DNA from 3 places in the Kineosporia sp. NBRC 101731 genome. Region 2 is predicted to be linked to each of the others. Evidence: riboswitches for the same ligand, from Rfam matches in the RefSeq annotation. Region 2 holds a riboswitch; each other region holds the start of a gene.

Region 1 (4,208 bases), on a different contig from region 2:
GGCCGCTGCGACGCCTCCAGCCCCTCCTTCAGGGCCGGCAGCAAGGTCTCCTCGTAGAGACCCATGCCCTTGCCCGAGGTGCAGATGTACCCGTCGCCCGCGCGCCCGGCGTACTTGGTCACACCCGGCCCGCCGCCGGCGATGTAGATCGGCACCGGCTGCTCGGGCCGGTCGTACACGGTGGCGTCGTGCAGGCGGTAGTACTCGCCCTCGAACGTCACGCGTTCTTCCGACCACAACTGCTTGATCAGGCGCACCGCCTCGCGCAGGCGGGCGAAGCGCTCGCGGGTCTCCGGGAAGTTCACCCCTACGGCCGTCTCGTTCAGGGCCTCACCGGTACCGATGCCCAGGATCGCCCGGCCCGGGGCCAGACAGCCCAGGGTGGCGAACGCCTGGGCGATCACGGCCGGGTTGTAGCGCAGGGTGGGCGTGAGCACACTCGTGCCCAGCTGGACCCGCTGCGTCCGGGCCGCCACCCAGGGCAGCCACACCAGGGCCGAGGGAGCATGCCCGTCGACGTGCCGCCACGGCTGGAAGTGGTCGGAGATCCACACCGAGTCCAGGCCCTGGTCCTCGGCCTGCACGGCGAAGTCCGCCAGCTGACCGGGAGCGAACTGCTCTGCCGATGCCTTGTAACCGAGCTTCACGCGTGACCTCACTCTTTCTGTTCAAAGAATCTTCTTCGTCAACCTAGATCGCGCCCCGGGCGCCTTCAACCCGTCGGGCCTGATGCCGATGCCACATCTCGTACGGCAATTCAGTCTGGGGGAACCTGGGGGATCCTGAGGGATCCGCACGATCGGTGACGTGGCGCCGGCGCCGGCCGGTGCGTCCGGGCAACTCGAGCACAGGTCACCGCCCGGGCAGCTCAGGGCCACCCCGGGCCACCCAGACCACCGGGCCACCGGGCCACCGGGCCACCGGGCCTATCCAGCCCATCGAGGACGTCCCGCACCGCGTGTAGACCCTCAAGGTCGATACCGGCGGATCGATCGGTGCCATCAGCAAGGAGGCCGGGACGATCTCGCGCATCATCCAGTGCGGTGGCCACCGACGTTCGCCGACAGTCCTTCATTCGTGGTCATGCAATCCCGCAGCCCCGAGGGAGGCCGGGAGATGCCCCCACTTCGCCGGGGAAGGTTTGCATGATCACGAACGGGAAGGTGCCCAACCTTCGTGGTCACCGCACTGGTCCCGCACCACGATCGCCCTCGCGATCGAGCAGAGTGCCACCATCGCGGGATGAACCGCAGCGTCACCGAGGCCGGCACCGATGAGGTGTCGCGCAATATCCGCGCGGCGGCAATATCGGCGGGTTGACCGAGGCCATGGCCGATCAGGCCGCGGCCAATCAGCCCGCCAACAGTCAGCCCGCCAACAGTCAGCCCGCGATCAGGCCGACCCGGCCCGGATGTGCGCCCACCTCAGCGGATCAGGACCGGGTTTCCGGCGGTGATCCGTGAGGTGCGAACTCAGTCCTTGCGCCGCCACCAGGCGTCTTCGGGCTCCGTCACCGGCACCCGGGAACTACGCGTGCCCTTGGTCAGGCGCGGCTCGCCCGGGGCGAAGATCAGCTGCGAGATCTGCTGGTAGTGCAGGTCGGAGTCGGGAATGTAGTTGATGGTGCTCAGCGCCTGGTCCTGACCGGCGGACTCCATCACGAACTTGCCGTAGCCGAAGACCTGACCCGTCACCGTGCGGTCGTACCGCATGTCGGTGACCTTGCCCATCGGCATGATGTCGACCTTGCGGGTGACGATGCCGTGCACCAGCATCAGCCGCTTGTCGGTCGCCACGACCAGCTCGTACCACCACTCCCAGGCCACCAGGATCAGGCGGGAGAGCAGCAGCAGCCAGCCCACCGTCAGGATGGTCGACACCGGCTCACCGACCAGACCACCCACCACGGCCAGCAGCAGCAGACCGAGCATCGTCGTCAGGAACGGCTCGGCGAGCACCACCCAGTGCCGGCGCAGGAGGAAGACGATCTCCTCGCTCGGAACCAGATAGCGATCCAGTTCCTTGGGCACCCCCGGCCCGTACCTCTCAGAAAACCCAGCCATGTAGCGGACCATAAGTCGTTTTGACGGCTTACACACCCCTTGTTGCCATGCGGGTACATTCTGCTTCCCGCCCGGAGGGCAAGAAGGAGGGACGCGGGTGGGCACCGAACCCTGCGGCCCGCCTATAGTCGCCTGGTTGCTGGTTCGTCGTGCCCGCCAGGTACGCCGTCGTAAGAGGGAACCCGGTGCGATTCCGGGACTGCCCCGCAGCGGTGAGCGGGAACGACCGCCGTCATGAGCACTGGGCGCGAGAGCGTCCGGGAAGCGACGGCCAGTAGGTACGCCGGAAGGCGTGTGCCCGCGAGTCCGAAGACCTGCCAGTGACGCCGTGGGCCGTCGGCCCGCGGGTGACCGGTGGGCCTCGTGGGCGGGCTTCGGCGGACCTCCACCCCGATCAGGGGTGTCGCTCCGTGCTGCCTGGAGAGCCATCGGTCGTGACCGAGCTCGCGAGGAGAGAGCACGTGACCCGTACGAGATTCCCGGGCGGCCCCCTGCCCGCCACCGTCCTCGGCCATCCCCGGATCGGCCGCAACCGCGCGATGAAGAAGGCGATCGAGGCCTACTGGCGCGGTGAGCTGAGCGGCTACAACCTCGAGCGCACCGTGGTGGCGCAGCGCCGGGAGGTCTTCGAGACCCTGCAGGCCGCCGGCCTGACCGACGTCCCCTGCAACGACTTCTCGCTCTACGACCAGGTGCTCGACACCATCTGCCTGGTCGGGGCGGTGCCGGAGCGGCACCGGGCGGTGACCGACGGCCTGGAGCGCTACTTCGCGATGGCCCGGGGCACGGCCGGCGTGGCCCCGCTGGAGATGACGAAGTGGTTCGACACGAACTACCACTACCTGGTGCCGGAACTGCGCCCCGACACCACCTTCACGCTCGACCTGAGCAAGCCGCGCCGCGAGTACCAGCAGGCCCGCACGCTGGGCCTGGACGCCCGGCCGGTACTCGTGGGACCGGTGACCTTTCTGCGGCTGGCCAAGCCGGCACCCGGTGTGGACCCGGACTTCGACCCGATGTCGTTGCTCGAGGAGCTGCTGCCCGTCTACGAACAGGCCCTCACCGAGCTCGCGGCCGAGGGGGTCTCGTGGGTGCAACTGGACGAGCCGGTGCTGGCGCAGGACCAGCCGCCGACGGTGCTCGACGCCCTCGCCACCGCGATCGACCGGCTCGGCACCCTCGAGAACCGGCCGAAGCTGCTGCTGGCTACCTATTTCGGGGTGGTGCGAGAGGCGATGCCGCTGCTGCGGGACGCCCCGGTCGAGGGGATCGCACTGGATCTCACCGGCCCGGGGGCCGCGAACGTCGGGGAACTCGACGCCGTGGGTGGCCTGCCCGGCAAGCGCCTGGTGGCCGGGGTGGTGGACGGCCGCAACGTCTGGGCCGCCGACCTGCGTCGGCAGCTCGGGCTGCTGACCACGCTGTCCGGCCTGGCCGACGAGATCGTGGTCTCGTCGTCCTGCTCCCTCCTGCACGTCCCCCTCGACGTGAGCCTCGAGACCGATCTGGCGCCCGACGTCCGCAGCTGGTTCGCCTTCGCCCGCCAGAAGCTCGACGAAGTGGTGCTGCTGGCCCGCGGCATCACGGCCGGCCCGGCGACGATCGCGGACGAGCTGGACCGCAACCAGCAGGTTCTCGAGAACCGCCGGGCCTCGGCGATGACGAACGACCCCCGGGTGCGCGAGCGCGCCGCGCAGGTGTCGGCCGCCGACGCGCAACGGGCCCACCCTTACCCGGAACGGGCTGCCCGGCAGGCGGAACGGCTGAACCTGCCGGATCTGCCCACCACCACGATCGGCTCGTTCCCGCAGACCCGGGCGCTGCGCCGGGCCCGGGCCAACTGGCGTCGCGGCGAACTGTCCCGCCCGGACTACGAGCAGCGGATGCGCGCCGAGGTCGAGCACGTCATCCGCCTGCAGGAGACGCTGGGTCTGGACGTGCTGGTGCACGGTGAGCCCGAGCGCAACGACATGGTGCAGTACTTCGCCGAGCAGCTGGCGGGTTTCGTGTCCACCCGGCACGGGTGGGTGCAGTCGTACGGGACCCGCTACGTGCGTCCGCCGGTGATCGTGGGTGACGTCTCGCGCCCGGAACCGATGACGGTGGCCTGGACCTCGTACGCCCAGTCGCTCACCGACCGGCCGG
Region 2 (4,208 bases):
GCTCACGGGCCAGGTAGCCGTGCAGGTTCATCTGGCCCAGGCCGATGGCGTGACCGCCGGCGTTGGCGCGCTTGATCGAGGGCACCGACTCGATGGACGTCTGGTCGGAGACCGCGGTCAGCGCCCGGATCGCCGTCTCGACGGTGCGGCCGAAGTCGGGGGAGTCCATCGCCGTGGCGATGTTCATCGAGCCCAGGTTGCACGAGATGTCGCGGCCGATGTGGTCGTACGACAGGTCGGTGTTGAACGTCGACGGGGTCGAGACCTGCAGGATCTCGGAGCACAGGTTGGAGTGGGTGATGCGGCCCTTGATCGGGTTGGCCGCGTTCGCGGTGTCCTCGAAAAGGATATACGGGTAACCCGACTCGAACTGCAGCTCGGCCAGCGTCTGGAAGAAGTCACGCGCGTTGATCTTCTTCTTGCGGATGGCGCCGTTGTCGACCATCTCGCGGTACTTCTCGCTCACGCTGATGTCCGCGAACGGCACCCCGTAGACGCGCTCCACGTCGTAGGGCGAGAACAGGTACATGTCCTCGTTCTTCTTCGCCAGCTCGAACGTGATGTCCGGGATCACGACGCCCAGCGAGAGCGTCTTGATCCGGATCTTCTCGTCCGCGTTCTCCCGCTTGGTGTCGAGGAACTGCATGATGTCGGGGTGGTGGGCGTGCAGGTACACCGCACCCGCGCCCTGACGCGCCCCGAGCTGGTTGGCGTAGGAGAAGGAGTCTTCGAGCAGCTTCATCACGGGAATGACACCGGACGACTGGTTCTCGATGTGCTTGATCGGTGCGCCGTACTCACGCACGTTCGACAGCAGCAGGGCCACGCCGCCGCCGCGCTTGCTCAGCTGCAGCGAGGAGTTGATGCCCCGGGCGATCGACTCCATGTTGTCCTCGATGCGCAGGAGGAAACACGAGACGGGCTCGCCACGCTGGGCCTTACCCAGGTTGAGGAAGGTCGGGGTGGCCGGCTGGAAGCGGCCGGTGATGATCTCGTCCACCAGCTGGAGGGCGAAGTTCTCGTCGCCGGAGGCCAGCGTGAGCGCCACCATCGAGACCCGGTCCTCGAAACGCTCCAGGTAGCGCTTGCCGTCAAACGTCTTCAGCGTGTACGAGGTGTAGTACTTGAACGCCCCGAGGAAGGTCGGGAACCGGAACTTCTTCGAATAAGCGTGCTTGTACAGCCGTTTGATGAACGCCCGGTCGTACTGGTCGAGCACCGCGCCTTCGTAGTACTTGTTCTCGACCAGGTAGTCGAGCTTCTCGTCCAGGTCGTGGAAGAAGACCGTGTTCTGGTTGACGTGCTGCAGGAAATACTGCCGCGCCGCCTCCCGGTCCTTCTCGAACTGAATCTCGCCCTGCGGACCGTAGAGATTCAGCATCGCGTTCAGGGAGTGGTAGTCCATACCCACGTCCAGAACGTCCGTCATACCGACTGTCGCTGCCAAAATCGTTCCAATCCATCTCGGACGCGTAAGACGTCCTCTGCTGTTCCCATGAGTTCGAAGGCGTACAGGTAGGGCACCTGGCACTTCGCCGCGATGATGTCACCCGCGATGCAGTAGGCCTCACCGAAATTCGTGTTGCCGGCGGCAATCACACCGCGGATGAGGGAACGGTTCCCCTCGTCGTTGAGGAACCGGACCACCTGGCGGGGAACGGCCCCGCCCTCGTTGCCCCCACCGTACGTCGGAACCACCAGAACGTACGGATCGCGCACGTGCAGGAAGGGGTCGGTGGGACGGAGGGGGATCCGTGCCGAGGCGACGTCCAGCTTCTGCACGAAGCGGTGCGTGTTGTCGGAGGCGCTGGAGAAGTAGACCAGCGAGGTCATCCGATCAGACAGTCTGCGCCACCAGCGCCTTGATCCGGTCGGGACGGTAGCCCGACCAGTGGTCGTCACCGGCGATCACCACGGGAGCCTGCATGTACCCCAGCGACATGACGTGGTCGCGGGCCGCGGGGTCCTCGGTGATGTCCACGACCTGGTACTCCAGGTCGGTCTTCGCCAGCGCCCTGTACGTCGCGTCGCATTGAACGCAGGAAGGCTTGCTGTAAACGGTGATAGTCATCTCGCACATCCCGATCTTCGAGAACTTCGTGCGCGGTGGAGAGCCCCGGGTGAACACAGACCTGCCCCAACGGGCAGCCTGAAGTCATCCGGTTCCGTCCCTCGCGGCACCTCGGACGCACGCGCCACGTAGGGCGCGCGCATTGCTGGCAGGTCTTCGGACTCGCAGGCATGCGCTGTGAGCGCACCTACTGACCGTCGCTTCCCAGGCGCGCAAGCGCGTGCCCAGTGCTGTCTGACGGTGGTCGTTCCCACTCACCGCTGCGGGGCAGTCCCGGATTCTCACCGGCTTCCCTCTGATGACGCCCTCCCTGGCTGGAAGGGCGAACCAACAACAGGCAGCACCATATGCCGTAGGTGGGGGTGCCCGCGACAACTAGATCTAGTACGCGTGTCGATGCGTTGTCCGGACAGGGGGAAATCTGGACCCCACGTGATCAAGCGGCATCAGGGCGCTACCGATGCATCTGCAGTCCCACTGAAGGGACTGATCAGGTGGGTCCGTCGTCGGGGGAGTGCAAACGTGGGCAAACGTCGTCGGGCCCGAGCGGTGCTCTGCTCAGCCCTGCTGGTCGCGGCCTGTTCGACCTCCAGCGACTACGTCTGGGCCCGAGCGGCACCCGAGCCGCTGATTCCCCGGACGCCCGTGACGACCGTGACACCGGTCCCGACGGCGTCGGCCGGAAAAGTGACGAAGAAGATGCCCGGCAGTGGACGCGTGCGGCTGGCCTTCGCCGGCGACGTCCACTTCCAGGGGTCGTCGGCGAAGGCGCTGGGCGGCGACATCGGCAGTGCCGGCCGGATCCTGCGCCGGGCCGACCTGGCTGTGGTGAACCTGGAGACCGCGATCACCACCCGCGGCCGCGCCGAGCCCAAGCAGTACACCTTCCGGGCCCCGGCCTCCGGTCTGAGGGCGCTGCGCCGGAGCGGGGTCGATGTGGTCACCGTGGCCAACAACCACGGCATGGACTACGGCCGTATCGGGCTCGACGACACCCTCAAGGCCGGGAAGCGTTCCGGGGTGCCGATGATCGGCGCCGGCCGGAACATCGACGAGGCCTTCACCCCGTACCGCCGCACGATCCACGGTGTCCGGCTGGCAGTCTTCGGGGCCACGGACGTGCTCGACAGCTTCGCCGTGAACTCCTGGAAGGCGACCGGCGAGACCTCGGGGCTCGCCTCGTCCAAAGACCCGGAACGGCTCCTGAAGGCCGTGCGTGAGGCCGCGCGCACCGACGTGGTGGTGGTCGTGCTGCACTGGGGTGTGGAGCGGCAGTCGTGCCCGACGGCGAGGCAGCGCGAGCTGGCCGATCTCCTGACGGACGCGGGTGCCAGTGTTGTGGTCGGTAGTCACGCGCACGTGCTGGAACCCGCTGTGCATCGAGGCCGTACCGCGGTGCATTACGGCCTGGGGAATTTCGTGTTCTACGCCAACGGTGGTCCGGGTGCCCGGACCGGTGTTTACGGCGTGGTGGTCGATCGCCGGGGCGTGGTCGGGACCTCCTGGCATCCGGCGAGAATTCATGGTGGACGTCCACAACTGCTGAGCGGTCGGGTCGCCGATACGGCGAGACGGGAACAGAAGGATCTGACCGTGCGCTGCGGGGTCGATTGACGATGGAGCTTGCTGGATGAACGGGGAGATTTTGCCTGATCGCGAAGGATTCTTTGTTCGTGATCAGGCAAAACCTCCCCCGGTTCAGCTACCCCTGAAGTCCGGCTTGCTCTTGGACAAGAAGGCCGTGACCGCCTCGGTATGGTCGGCGGTCAGGGCCAGACGGGCCTGAGCCTCGGCCTCACGGCGCAGCACCGTCGACAGTGAGGCCGTGCTCAGGAGGCGCTTGGTCTCGGCGAAGGCCCGGGTGGGGCCGGCCGCCAGCCTCGCGGCCAGGGCCTGGGCCCTTTCCTGGACCTCTGGTGCCGGCACCACCTGCCCGGCGATGCCCCACCTCACCGCCTGAGCCGGGGTGAACGGTTCTCCCAGCAGGAGTAGTTCTTTCGCCCTGGCCTCGCCCACCGAACGCGGCAGGGTGAGGGAGAGGCCGGTGTCGCAGGTGAATCCGATGGCGGTGAAGGCCGTGGCCAGGTGGGCGTCGTCGGCGAACACCCGCAGGTCGCAGGCCAGGGCCAGGGCCAGC
Region 3 (4,208 bases), on a different contig from region 2:
GTCTGCGGCCATCAGCGCGAGCAGCTGCACGGTCTTGCCCAGGCCCATGTCGTCGGCGAGAACCGCTCCCAGGCCCAGGTTCTCCAGGAATGACAGCCAGGCCACGCCGCGCTCCTGGTACGGGCGCAAATCGCCCACGAATCCCTCGGGAACCGTGAAGGGCTGCAACTGGCGATCTTCCGCGGAGGCGAGGAAGTCGGCCAGCCAGCCCGACGCGTCCACCCCGGTCACCTCGAGCCCGGCCGGGCCTTCCGAGCCGGCGCCGATCACCGAGAGCACGTCGGCGATCGACATCGTCTCCGGACCGGTCTTGCGCCGCTTGCGCAGGAAGGCCCGGGCCTTGCGCAGTTTCTCGGGATCGACCTGCATCCACTCACCGCGCAGCCGCACCAGCGGGGCCTGCGACTCGATCAGCAGGGCCACCTCGTCGTCGGTCAGCTGCTGGTCGCCGATCGACAGCCGCCAGTCGTACTCGACGATGTCATTCTGCCGGAAGACCGGTGAGCCCTCGATCCTTCCGGGCTGGGGCGGGGTGCCCGCGCGCAGCCGGGCGCCGAGGCGCTGCGGTTTCGACCACCAGCCGGGCAGCTGCACACCGAACCCCGCACCGATCAGCAGACCCGCGGACTCGGTCAGGAACTGGTGCGCGGTGGCGGTCTCCATCAGCAGCTGCGCCGGGCGGGCCTGCAGCAGGGCGTCGCGCAGGGGCGGGAAGAGCCGCAGCGCCCGGCCCAGTTCGGCGAGCAGCGTCTCCTGCGGGCGGGGGGCGTTGCGGCGCAGCCGGGTCAGGGTCAGCTCGGCGTCCCAGATCTGCTGGGCCGGGATGAACAGGCCGGGCTGATCGGCGTCCTGCAGACCGAACTCGAGCCGCCACATCGCCGCCTCGTCGGCCGGTCGCAGCTCCTCGTCGCCCGGGCGCAGCACGCTGGTGATGTCGTCGTCGGTGGGCTCGACCAGCCGGAAACCGGCCCGGACCAGACCGCCGGAGACCGCCTCGGCCTGCCACTGCTCCAGACCCGTGACCAGCTGGCCGATCTGGCGCCGGTTCGCGGGGAACGCCGGGTAGGGGCCGTGCAGGGCCTGCCGCCAGCCGGCCAGCCCGAGCCCGCCGGACGCCCGGGCCGGACGCAGCCGGGCCCGCACCCCGACGTCGACGAAGGCGTCCACCGCCGCGGCCGCACACCGGCCCGGCGTGAACCCGGTCGCCCCGGTCGCCCCGGTCGCCCCGGAGGCCAGCGCCGCACCGAACGAGGGCGGCAGGGTCGCGACCGCGTGCCGGAACCACTCCCCGTCGTCACCGGTGAGAACCGGGCGCCACCGGGCCACCCCGTGACCGTCGGGAGCCTCCAGCGCGACCGGCAGCACGCGTCCCCTGCTGATCAGATCTTCGGAGAAGGCGAGCAGAGCGAGAAGGTGACGGACGTCGGAACCGAGCGCCACCGCGTCCCCCATTGACCCTTTCAGGCCGTCGAGCACCGCGGGCGCCTGGGCGGCGGGCACCGAGACGGTGACCACCCGCCACCGGACCTCGGGAAACAGCCGGGCCGACTCGCCCTCGACGTGACCGGAGGCGCCGGGCGCCCAGCCCGAGCGCAGGTCGAGCAGCTCGGGCGAACCGGCCGGGGCGTGCTGGAAAGAGGGCAGCACGAGGTCGGCGGTGCCCTCCTGCCAGCCCTCGGCGATCAGGCCGCAGACGTCGGTGAGGGTCTTCGTGAGCTCGTCGGCGGCAATGTCGAAGGGATGCTCGCGCACCTTGGGACGGCGCCCGGTGCGCTCGGCGGGCACCGCGCGGACCTGCGGATCTTCCGCCCAGAGAAGGAGAGAGCCGTCGTCTGCGGGATCACCGGGGCCGGGAGACCACCAGGCATGGACGACGAACACCGCCCAAGGGTAGGCCAGGGGTTGGGTGCCGTGCGCCGGGCTGGCACAGTGGCACCGTCAGATACCCCCGAACAATCGAGCGGCGTGGTGGACAGGAAGCCGGTGAGATTCCGGCGCGGTCGCGCCACTGTGAGCGCTGAGTGACGTTTCTGGATCGATGGTCACGGCCCGTCAGGGCTGGAAGGCCTGAGACCTCACGAGGACGCCGAGCCAGGAGACTGTGCCACGCCGCAGCAACCCGCCGCGCGGACGGCGAGGAAGAGGACGTTCGTGACCGACGTGCCCATCGAACGGCAGCCCGTTCTGCTCATCTCCACCTCCGACACCGACCTGCTCAGCGCTCGCGCCAGCAACGTTCCGTACCGGCTGGCCAACCCGAACCGGGTGTCCGTGGACGACCTGGACGGCCTGCTCGACGGTGTGGCCGTCACCGTGGTGCGCCTGCTCGGCGGCACCCGGGCCTGGGAGGAGGGCCTGGCCGCCCTGCTGTCCAAGGGGGTGCCGGTGGTCGTGCTCTCCGGCGAGGCGCTGCCCGACGCCGATCTGATGAGCCGCTCCACCGTTCCCGTCGGGGTGGCCACCCAGGCCCACGGGTACCTGGTCGAGGGCGGTCCGGGCAACCTCGCCGAACTGCACGCGTTCCTGACCGACACCGTGCTCCTGACCGGATTCGGTTTCGAGCCGCCGGCCGGCACCCCGCTGTGGGGAATCCTGGAGCGACCCCCCGTGACAGGCGACCGTCCCACCGTCGCGGTGCTCTATTACCGCGCCCACCACGTGGCCGGGAACACCGCGTTCGTCGAGGCGCTCTGCACGGCCGTCGAGGACGCGGGCGGGCGGGCGCTGCCGATCTTCTGCGCCACCCTGCGCGGGGCGGACGACGACCTGCTGGCCACGCTGGGCACCGCCGACGCCCTGCTGGTGACCGTGCTCGCGGCCGGAGGCAACCGGCCCGCCAACGCCTCGGCCGGGGGTGACGACTCCACCTGGGACATCGGCGCCCTGGCCGCGCTGGATGTGCCGATCCTGCAGGCCATCAGCACGCTGACCTCGCGTCAGCGGTGGGTGGAGAGCTCCGAGGGGCTGATCCCACTGGACGCCGCCAACCAGGTGGCGATCCCGGAGTTCGACGGCCGGCTGATCACGGTGCCGTTCTCGTTCAAGGAGGTCGACGCGGACGGGCTCACGCAGTACGTCGCCGACCCAGAAAGATCAGCGCGGGCAGCCGGTATCGCAGTGGCCCACGCCCGTCTGCGGGCCGTTCCGCCGGCGGTCAAGCGGGTGGCCCTGATGCTCACCGCCTATCCGACCAAGCACGCGCGCATCGGTAACGCGGTGGGGCTCGACACCCCGGCCTCGGCACTGGCCCTGCTGGCGTCGATGAGGGACGCGGGGTACGACGTCGGCCCTTCCGAGGGCGAAGGTGCGTTCCCGGGTTTCGCGGCGATGGACGGCGACGCCCTGGTGCACGGGCTGATCGAGGCCGGCGGCCAGGACCTGGACTGGCTGACCGAGGACGACCTGGCGCGCAACCCGGTCCGGATCCCGGCCGCGGTGTACCGGCGCTGGTTCGCGACCCTGCCCGACGACCTGCGCGCGTCGGTCGAGGGGCACTGGGGCGCGGTACCGGGCGAGATGTTCGTCGACCCGCCGGGCGGGGCCCTGTCGAGCGGTGACCCGGACGGCGACATCGTGCTGGCCGCGATCATCGCGGGCAACGTGGTGATGCTGCTGCAACCGCCGCGGGGCTTCGGCGACAACCCGGTCGCGATCTACCACGACCCGGAGATGCCGCCCTCGCACCACTACCTGGCCGCCTACTACTGGCTGAACCTTCCTGCCTCCGAAGGCGGTTTCGGTGCGGATGCGGTGGTGCACCTGGGTAAGCACGGCACCCTGGAGTGGACGCCCGGCAAGACGCTCGCGCTGTCGGCGTCCTGCGCGCCCGACGCGGCACTGGGCAACCTGCCGCTGATCTACCCGTTCCTGGTGAACGACCCGGGCGAGGGCACGCAGGCCAAGCGCCGGGCCCACGCCACGCTGGTCGACCACCTGGTGCCGCCGATGGCCCGGGCCGACTCCTACGGCGACATCGCCCGCCTGGAGCAGCTTCTCGACGAGTACGCCTCGGTCACGGCCCTCGACCCGGCCAAGGGCCCGGCGATCCAGTCGCAGATCTGGACGCTCATGCACGCGGCCAAGCTCGATCACGACCTGGGTCTGACGCAGCGGCCGCACGAGGCCGAGTTCGACGACATGATCCTGCACCTGGACGGCTGGCTCTGCCAGGTCAAGGACGCCCAGATCCGCGACGGGCTGCACATTCT

What was found. Region 2 has a riboswitch for cobalamin ahead of nrdH (glutaredoxin-like protein NrdH). Riboswitches for the same ligand answer to the same signal wherever they lie in the genome.
Region 1: it holds a riboswitch for cobalamin, as region 2 does, so the genes downstream of both, metE (5-methyltetrahydropteroyltriglutamate--homocysteine S-methyltransferase) here and nrdH (glutaredoxin-like protein NrdH) in region 2, are expected to answer to the same signal.
Region 3: it holds a riboswitch for cobalamin, as region 2 does, so the genes downstream of both, cobN (cobaltochelatase subunit CobN) here and nrdH (glutaredoxin-like protein NrdH) in region 2, are expected to answer to the same signal.

Annotation. Positions count from the first base shown of each region.
Region 1 covers NZ_BSTC01000006.1:147,393-151,600, reverse strand. The annotation lists gene fgd (glucose-6-phosphate dehydrogenase (coenzyme-F420)) at 1-659, opposite strand, end outside; gene QSK05_RS18540 (hypothetical protein) at 853-1,032, opposite strand; gene QSK05_RS18535 (hypothetical protein) at 1,177-1,320, shown strand; gene QSK05_RS18530 (PH domain-containing protein) at 1,473-2,063, opposite strand; cobalamin riboswitch at 2,187-2,399, shown strand; gene metE (5-methyltetrahydropteroyltriglutamate--homocysteine S-methyltransferase) at 2,525-4,208, shown strand, end outside.
Region 2 covers NZ_BSTC01000018.1:88,661-92,868, forward strand. The annotation lists gene nrdE (class 1b ribonucleoside-diphosphate reductase subunit alpha) at 1-1,429, opposite strand, end outside; gene nrdI (class Ib ribonucleoside-diphosphate reductase assembly flavoprotein NrdI) at 1,426-1,833, opposite strand; gene nrdH (glutaredoxin-like protein NrdH) at 1,838-2,071, opposite strand; cobalamin riboswitch at 2,202-2,418, opposite strand; gene QSK05_RS32430 (CapA family protein) at 2,594-3,685, shown strand; gene QSK05_RS32435 (enoyl-CoA hydratase/isomerase family protein) at 3,770-4,208, opposite strand, start outside.
Region 3 covers NZ_BSTC01000002.1:143,836-148,043, forward strand. The annotation lists gene QSK05_RS07860 (DEAD/DEAH box helicase) at 1-1,881, opposite strand, end outside; cobalamin riboswitch at 1,950-2,123, shown strand; gene cobN (cobaltochelatase subunit CobN) at 2,152-4,208, shown strand, end outside.